Regions from separate parts of the Streptomyces sp. NPDC056987 genome, predicted to be linked through region 2. Evidence: predicted binding sites of a transcription regulator. Region 2 holds the regulator's gene; the other holds the start of a gene.
What was found. Region 2 encodes HspR, which represses chaperone genes until heat shock. Its sites were predicted from a motif close to TTGAGNNNNNNNNNCTCAA; they were not measured.

Region 1: a site for HspR is predicted at 1,729-1,747, ahead of lon (endopeptidase La). Genes of this name have one in related genera too.

Annotation. Positions count from the first base shown of each region.
Region 1 covers NZ_JBHURV010000021.1:6,208-10,617, reverse strand. Annotated here, with positions in the region: gene lon (endopeptidase La) at 1-1,658, opposite strand, end outside; gene ACFTZC_RS23395 (RNA polymerase sigma factor) at 1,888-2,463, shown strand; gene ACFTZC_RS23390 (zf-HC2 domain-containing protein) at 2,460-3,386, shown strand; partial or broken gene ACFTZC_RS23385 (ABC transporter ATP-binding protein) at 3,472-4,391, shown strand.
Region 2 covers NZ_JBHURV010000027.1:8,157-12,566, forward strand. Annotated here, with positions in the region: gene dnaK (molecular chaperone DnaK) at 1-241, shown strand, start outside; gene grpE (nucleotide exchange factor GrpE) at 238-894, shown strand; gene dnaJ (molecular chaperone DnaJ) at 1,024-2,217, shown strand; gene ACFTZC_RS27545 (heat shock protein transcriptional repressor HspR) at 2,222-2,698, shown strand; gene ACFTZC_RS27550 (LuxR C-terminal-related transcriptional regulator) at 2,844-3,821, opposite strand; gene ACFTZC_RS27555 (helix-turn-helix transcriptional regulator) at 4,109-4,410, opposite strand, start outside.

The DNA.
Region 1 (4,410 bases), on a different contig from region 2:
GCCAGCTTGCGCAGCGCGCCGTCCTCCAGGGTGACCTCGCCGGGCTCCAGGCCCGCGCGCTCCAGCTGCCGGGGCAGCAGGTGGTCCCGGGCGATGACGATCTTCTCGTCCTCCGTGTAGCCGTCGAGGCGTACGAGTTCCATACGGTCGAGCAGCGCCTCGGGGATGGCCTCCAGGACGTTGGCCGTGGCGAGGAAGACCACGTCGGAGAGGTCCAGCTCGACCTCCAGGTAGTGGTCGCGGAAGGTGTGGTTCTGCGCCGGGTCGAGGACTTCGAGCAGCGCCGCCGCGGGGTCGCCGCGGAAGTCGGAGCCGACCTTGTCGATCTCGTCGAGCAGGACGACCGGGTTCATCGAACCGGCCTCCTTGATCGCCCGGACGAGGCGCCCCGGCAGGGCGCCGACGTACGTACGCCGGTGGCCGCGGATCTCCGCCTCGTCGCGTACGCCGCCGAGCGCGACCCGGACGAACTTGCGCCCCATGGCGTGCGCGACGCTCTCGCCCAGCGAGGTCTTGCCGACACCGGGCGGCCCGACGAGGGCGAGGACGGCGCCGCCGCGCCTGCCGCCGACGACCCCGAGACCGCGGTCCGCGCGGCGCTTGCGCACGGCCAGGTACTCGGTGATGCGTTCCTTCACGTCCTCCAGGCCGGCGTGTTCGGCGTCCAGGACGGACCGGGCGCCCCTGATGTCGTACCGGTCCTCGGTCCGTTCGTTCCACGGCAGTTCCAGCACGGTGTCGAGCCAGGTGCGGATCCAGGAGCCCTCGGGGCTCTGGTCGGAGGAGCGCTCCAGCTTGTCGACCTCCTTGAGCGCGGCCTCCCGGACCTTCTCGGGGAGGTCGGCGGCCTCGACGCGCGTGCGGTAGTCGTCGGACTCGTCCGCCCCGTCCGCGGCCCCTCCGTTGAGTTCGCGCAGCTCCTTGCGTACGGCGTCGAGCTGGCGGCGCAGCAGGAACTCGCGCTGCTGCTTGTCGACGCCTTCCTGGACGTCCTTGGCGATCGACTCGGCGACGTCCTGCTCGGCGAGGTGTTCCCGGAGCTGGTCGGTGGCGAGCCGCAGCCGGGCGACCGGGTCGGTGGTCTCCAGCAGGGCGACCTTCTGCGCGGTGGAGAGGAAGGGCGAGTAGCCGGAGTTGTCGGCGAGCGCCGAGACGTCGTCTATCTGCTGGACGCGGTCGACGACCTGCCAGGCGCCCCGCTTCTTGAGCCAGTCTGTGGCCAGCGCCTTGTACTCGGTGACCAGCTCGGCCACGGCGCCGGGCAGCGGTTCGGGCGCGCTCTCGTCCACGCCGAGCCCCTCGACCCAGAGGGCGGCGCCGGGCCCGCTCGTACCGGCCCCGATCCGTACGCGGCCCCGGCCGCGGATGAGCGCGCCGGGATCCCCGTCGGAGAGCCGGCCGACCTGCTCGACGGTCCCGAGCACACCGGTCCCGGCGTAGCTCCCGTCGATCCGCGGCACGAGCAGGACGCGGGGCTTTCCGGCGCCCTTGCCCCCGCCGCCGTCCCCGCCGCCGTCCCGGACGGCCGCTTGCGCGGCCTCCACGGCGGCACGGACCTCGGCGTCGGACAGATCGAGCGGCACGACCATGCCGGGCAGCACGACCTCGTCGTCGAGCGGCAGTACGGGAAGCGTGAGCGGTGTGGAGGTGGAAGCCATGGTCTCCCCTTCGGCGTGAAACACGGCGGTACGGCGATACGGCAGTAGCAGTCGGATACCGTCAAGCAAGTTGAGCTATACGGGCTCAATGCTTATGAGCCGGAGATTGTTCCCCCGCCCCCGCTCCCCCGCGTTCGCTCTGAGCGATCGTGTTCACGCACCCCGTCCGGGTGCGTGAACCGGTCCGGGCGGATCGGGCGATAGAGAGGGCGTGAGACTGTTCCGCCCCATGGGGGGAGACCACGACGACGCCGCGCTGCTGCGCGCGGTCGCGCGCGGCGACGCCGCGGGGGCCGAGGCGCTGGCCGAGCTGTACGACCGGCACTCCGGGTGGCTGCTCGCCCGGCTGTCGCGGCGGTGCGCCGATCCCGAGACCGTACGGGAGGTCCTTCAGGACACGTTCCTGACCGTATGGCGCTCGGCCGGGACGCACCGCGGCGGCGAGGCGGGCGGCTGGCTGTGGGTGATCGCCGCGCGGCGGCTGGTCGACGCGGTGCGGGCGCGGTCCAGGGCGGAGCGCGGTACGTCCTGGCGGCCGGGGTACGAGCCACCGGCCCACGCGCCGTCCGCCGAGGAACGCGTCCTGGCCGGGCTGGAGTACGGCGACGTCGGCGCCGCCCTCGACCGGATCTCCCCCGAGCTGCGCGACGTACTGCGCGCGACGGTCGTCGACGGGCTCACCACCCGCGAGACCGCGCGGCTGCTCGGCATCCCGGAGGGCACGGTCAAGACCCGCGCGATGCGGGCACGCAGGGAGCTGCGCGCCGCGCTGGAACGCATCGCTCCGCTGGGAGGCACCGCATGAGGGACAGGGCGGCCCGGACGGCCCGGGCATGGCATGTGGACGAGGCGCTGGCCGCGCGGTACGCGGCGGGCACGGCCCCGGAGCCGGACGCCTGGTCGCTGGAGAAGCACATCGAAGCGTGCGGCGCGTGCGCCGTCCGGGTGTCCGCGGCGGTACGGGGGACCGCCGCGGGCACCGTACTCGCCGATGTACGGGGAGCGGTGCTGGGCGCGGTGGCGCCCCCCTCGCCGAGGGCCGGCCGGGTCCCGGCGATCGGGGGCGCCGCGCGGGTGCTGTGGGCGGCGGGTCCCGCGCTGCGCGGATCCTGGCTGGTCGCGCTGGTGCTGGTCGCGGCGGGGGCGGTCGGGCTGGCGTACGCCACCGGCTTCGCGGGCGCGCGCCCGCTGCTGCTGGCGCTGGCCCCCGTGCTGCCGCCCGCCGGGGTGGCCGTGTCGTACGGGCGGTACGCGGACCCGATGCACGAGATCGGCGCGACCACCCCGGGCGGCGGACTGCGGCTGCTGCTGACCAGGACCGCCGCGGTCCTCGCGGTGAGCCTGCCGCTGCTCACCCTGGCGGGGGCGCTGCTCCCGGACGGCGTGCCGGGCACACCCGCCGCGGCGGCCTGGCTGCTGCCGGGGCTGGCGCTGACGCTGGCCGCGCTGACGCTCGGCTCGTACATCGGGCACCGACCGGCGGCCTGTGCGGTCGGCGCGGGGTGGGCGCTGGCCCTCGCCGTACCGCTGCTGAGGGCGGCGCGTGCGGGGGTGCCGCTGCCGTTGCCGACCGAACCGGCGGCGATGGCCGAGCTCTCAGCCCAGTTGGCCCGGTTCCTGTCCGGGGCGGCGGCGCAGGGCCTCTGGGGCACGGGGGCGGCGGTGTGCGCGGCCGTGCTGGTGGCGCGGCGGCACTCCTTCGACCGGCCGGCCCCGGGCGGCTGGTGAATCGTCCGGTGGACTCGCACAACGCTTGCACGTCGAAAGAAAGCCGCAAGAAAGCCGCAAGAAAGTCAAAAGAAAAGGGGGCAGCATGACCGCATCGGTAGCAGTACACGGGTTGACGGTCAGGCACCGCAAGAAGGTCGCGCTGGACGCCGTGGATCTGGGCTTCGGCAAGGGTGTGCACGGGCTGCTCGGCCCGAACGGCGCGGGCAAGACCTCCCTGATCCGGGTGCTGGCGACGGTCGCCGCGCCGGCCGGCGGGCGGGTGGAGCTGCTGGGCCGCGATGTCTCGGAGCACCGGGGCCGCGCGGAGGTGCGGCGGCGGCTCGGCTATCTGCCGCAGCAGTTCGGCTATTACCCGGGTTTCACGGTGCGCGAGTTCGTCGCGTACGTGGCGTGGCTCAAGGAGATGGACGAGGCCGGCGTACCGGCGGCGGTGGAGCGCGCGGTGGAGCGGGTGGGGCTCGCGGACCGGATCGACGCGAAGGTGAAGACGCTGTCGGGGGGCATGGTGCGGCGGGTCGGCATCGCGCAGGCGATCGTCAACGAGCCGGAACTGCTGCTGCTCGACGAGCCGACGGCCGGTCTCGACCCGGAGCAGCGGGTCGAATTCCGCGCGCTGCTCCGGGAGGTCGGCACCACGGCCGCGGTGATCGTCTCGACGCATCTCGTGGAGGACGTCGCGGCGGCCTGCTCGGAGGTGACGCTGCTGGAGGCGGGCCGGGTGGCGTTCCGCGGCACGACGGCGGATCTGACGGCGCTGGGCGAGAACAGCGGGGAGGAGCGGGGAGGGGCTTCCGGGGTTGGGGCCAGTGGCAGGGCCGGGGGCCGGGCCCCGGCCCTGCCACTGGCGGGGCCGGGGCCGGCGACCATCCGATCGAACGCGGCTACACGGCGGCGCTGCGGTCCCACCGCACCGGCACCGCGCGGGGCGGAGCGGGGACCACGGCGGGCACCGCGGCCACGGGGGCCACCGCTGCCACCGCCGGATCCGAGGGCGCCGAGTGAGCGCCTCCGATGTCCCTGA
Region 2 (4,410 bases):
GGCGATCGCCGACCTCAAGGAGAAGCTGAAGGGCGAGGACACCGCCGAGATCCGTACCGCCACGGAGAAGGTCGCGGCCGTGTCCCAGAAGCTCGGACAGGCGATGTACGCGGACGCCCAGGCGTCCGGTGCCGCCGGCCCCGACGGTGCCGCGGGCGCCGGCCAGGCCAAGCCCGAGGACGACGTCGTGGACGCCGAGATCGTCGACGACGAGAAGCCCAGGAAGGACGGTGCGGCGTGACAGAGGAGACCCCGGGCTTCGAGGAGAAGCCCGATGTCCCCTCCGGCGCCGACGACGCCACGCCGAAGGCCGCCGAGCCGGACTCCGCGAAGGAGTCCGGGGCGGCGGCCCCCGCCGGGGACATCCAGGACGCGGGCCTGCTGGCCCAGCTCGACCAGGTCCGTACGGCGCTGGGTGAGCGCACGGCCGACCTCCAGCGGCTCCAGGCCGAGTACCAGAACTACCGCCGGCGTGTGGAGCGGGACCGGGTCTCCGTCAAGGAGATCGCGGTCGCGAACCTGCTCACCGAACTCCTGCCCGTGCTCGACGACATCGGGCGGGCGCGGGACCACGACGAGCTCGTCGGCGGCTTCAAGTCCGTCGCCGAGTCGCTGGAAGCGGTCACGGTCAAGCTGGGGCTCCAGCCGTTCGGTACGGAGGGCGAGCCCTTCGACCCGACGATCCACGAGGCCCTGATGCACTCGTACGCGCCGGACGTCACGGAGACGACGTGCGTCGCGATCCTCCAGCCCGGGTATCGGTTCGGCGAGCGCACGATCCGGCCCGCCCGGGTCGCGGTGGCCGAGCCGCAGCCGGGTGGCAAGACCAAGTCCGCCGAGGAGCAGGCGGAGTCGGCCGATGACAAGGAGAACGGTGGGCCCGAACAGGGCTGACGGAGACGGCACGGAGCACGCCGTCGATATCCGGGACGCGGCCGGCGCACGACGCGCCGGCGGCGTTCCGGACACAGGTGACGCGGTGACCGGCGGTGCCGGTGCGGGCGGAGAGGAGGGACGTCGAGGATGAGCACGAAGGACTTCGTGGAGAAGGACTACTACAAGGTTCTCGGCGTTCCGAAGGACGCCACCGAGGCCGAGATCAAGAAGGCGTACCGGAAGCTCGCCCGCGAGTACCACCCGGACGCCAACAAGGGCGACGCCAAGGCGGAGGAGCGCTTCAAGGAGATCTCCGAGGCGAACGACATCCTCGGCGACCCCAAGCGGCGCAAGGAGTACGACGAGGCGCGCTCGCTCTTCGGCAACGGCGGGTTCCGGCCGGGGCCCGGCGCGGGCGGCAACGGCTCGTTCAACTTCGACCTGGGCGACCTCTTCGGCGGCGGCCAGGGCGGCCCGCAGGGCGGCGGCCCGGCCGGTGCCGGCGGCTTCGGCGGCGGGCTCGGTGACGTCTTCGGCGGGCTGTTCAACCGCGGCGGCCCCGGCACCCGTACGCAGCCGCGCCGCGGCCAGGACATCGACACCGAGGTGACGCTCAGCTTCACCGAGGCCGTCGACGGGGCCACCGTCCCGCTGCGGATGTCCAGCCAGGCGCCCTGCAAGGCGTGTTCGGGCACCGGCGACAAGAACGGCTCCCCGCGGGTCTGCCCGACCTGTGTGGGCACCGGCCAGGTCTCGCGCGGCTCGGGCGGCGGCTTCTCGCTGACCGACCCGTGCGTGGACTGCAAGGGGCGCGGGCTGATCGCCCAGGACCCGTGCGAGGTCTGCAAGGGCAGCGGCCGGGCCAGGTCCTCGCGGACCATGCAGGTCCGTATCCCCGCGGGCGTCAGCGACGGCCAGCGGATCAGGCTCCGGGGCAAGGGCGCTCCCGGCGAGCGCGGCGGCCCGGGCGGCGACCTGTACGTCGTCGTCCATGTCGACGCGCACCCAGTCTTCGGCCGCAGGGACGACAACCTCACCATCACCGTGCCCGTCACCTTCGCGGAGGCGGCGCTCGGCGGCGAGGTGCGGGTTCCCACGCTGGGTGGCCCACCGGTCACGCTGAAGCTGCCCGCGGGCACCCCCAACGGCCGTACGATGCGGGCCCGTGGCAAGGGCGCCGTACGCAAGGACGGCAGCCGCGGCGACCTGCTGGTGACCGTCGAGGTGGTCGTGCCCAAGGACCTCGGCGGGCAGGCGCGCGACGCGCTGGAGGCATACCGGAAGGCGACCGCGGACGAGAACCCGCGGGCGGAGCTGTTCCAGGCGGCGAAGGGAGCATGACCCGATGGACAGGGACGGGCGGCGGCGGCCGTCCTCATCGTTCGGCAGGGCGTACGCGCTGACCGAGGAGACGCCGGTGTACGTCATCTCGGTGGCGGCCCAGCTCTCCGGGCTGCACCCGCAGACCCTGAGGCAGTACGACCGTCTCGGCCTGGTCTCCCCGGACCGTACGGCGGGCCGCGGGCGCCGCTACTCGGCGCGGGACATCGAACTGCTCCGGCAGGTGCAGCAGCTCTCGCAGGACGAGGGCATCAATCTGGCCGGAATCAAGCGCATCATCGAGCTGGAGAACCAGGTCGCCGCGCTCCAGGCCAGGGTCGCCGAGCTGGCCTCCGCGGTGGACGGCGCCGCGGCGGCGATGCAGCAGCGCGAGGCGCAGGTGCACGCCTCGTACCGCCGGGACCTGGTGCCGTACCAGGACGTACAGCAGACGAGCGCGCTGGTGGTGTGGCGCCCGAAGCCCAAGCGCCCGACGGACTGACCTCACGGACCGGCCTCGCGGGCCGACCTTACGGGGCCTTACGGACCGACCTCACGGACTGCCGACTGCCTCGGAACGCCCGGCCGGGATCTCCCCGGCCGGGCGTTCCGCTGCGCGCTCGCGCGGTCGTCCCGCTCGGGTACGGTCAGCCCCGTTTGCGCTCCTCGGCGGCGGCCTCGGACCCCCACCACACCCCGAGCGAGAAGAGCGTGTCCACGCCGACGACCTCGTACAGCTTGTTCAGGTCGGTGTTGACGGTGCGCAGGCTGACGTCCAGTTCGCTGGCGATCTGCTTGAGGGTGCGGCCCTCGCGGAGCTTGTTGAGGATGCGCCGGGAGCGGCCCGTCGTGACGATCCCCTCCCTCGGCCGGAACCGGCCGCCCATCCAGGGCTCGGCCCGCTCCCACTGCTGCTCGAAGAGGTGGTGGAGGAAAGCCACCATGCCGGGGTGCGTCACCTTGAACGCGGTCATTCTGTTCGGCTCGTCCCGGTGGTCGGAAATGATGGCGAATCTTCTGTCCACGAGGATCATTCGCTCGAAATCGGAGGCGAGCGTGCGAATCTCCGCGCCGTGCGCGCTCATGGTCGTCGCCCACTCCTGTTCCGCGGCGCGGGTACGGGCGGATTCGGAGTAAATGGTGCGGCGGGTGATGCCGCGTTCCAGGAGCTTGATCTCGCGGGGGATGACCGCGGTCAGCCCCGCGGCGGTCCGGTTTACCGGGTGCGCCGTGTACATGTGGGACCGCGCGTAATCCGCTGCCTGCATGATGGCGGCATTGACGTGTTCGAGCCGGTCGAGAAACTCGATTCCGTTTCCGGTGGGCGATTCGTACGTTCCCAGCTCGCGGTAGAGATCGGCGAGTTGCCGCATGCGCTGGAGGTGGCGGGCTATGCCGGCCCGCTCCTCGGCCATGGCGGTCTCCTCGGCATGGCGCAGGTCGGCCATGCCCCACCGGTCGTGGTGCGGGTCGTGGACCGCCAGGCCGAGGGCGATCAGTTCGGTGCAGCCGGGCTCGGCGCGCCCGACCTGCTCGCCCCGGACGAACCGGTCGAGCAGGGTGCGCGCCTCCGCCGACACAGCGGGCGACGGTCCTCTGTGGGTCACCGCGTCCGGTTGTGTCATATGTCCCTCCTGCGTGGTTCCGCAGTGCTGCACGGTTCCGCAGTGCGCATCAGTGCAGTCGCGTTTCGCTTGATCCGGACAGGCCGAAGCCGCACTCTACAGAGAGTGACTGCGGACGTCGCCGGATTCTCGCCGTGCAACGGCGGGTTTTAGGCGTCCGGTTCGGGGAACTCGCGCTGTTTCAGGTCGGTTCGGATTCAGATTGCGGGTTTCCTCTGTTTGTTCGGTGTGGGGTTCGTTGTGTGCGGTGTGGAGCGAGGTATGTCGGGGTGTGTCGAAATGCCGGGTCAGCGCTCCTGGTCCAGGATTCCCGAATGTGCGATGAGATAGCCGAGTTGTGCCCTGCTGCCGCTGCCGAGTGTGGTGGCGAGTTTGGCGATGTGGGCGCGGCAGGTCCGTACGTTCATCCCCAGCCGGCGGGCGATGGCCTCGTCCACGTATCCCTCGATGAGCAGCCTCGCGATGGAGCGCTGGACGCCGGAGATGCCGTCGGGGGTCGGCTCGTACGCGACCTGTTCGGTGAGGGGGGTGGCGCGTCGCCAGAGCTGCTCGAAGACCTGGGCCAGGTAGTCGACGAGCGCCGGGTGGC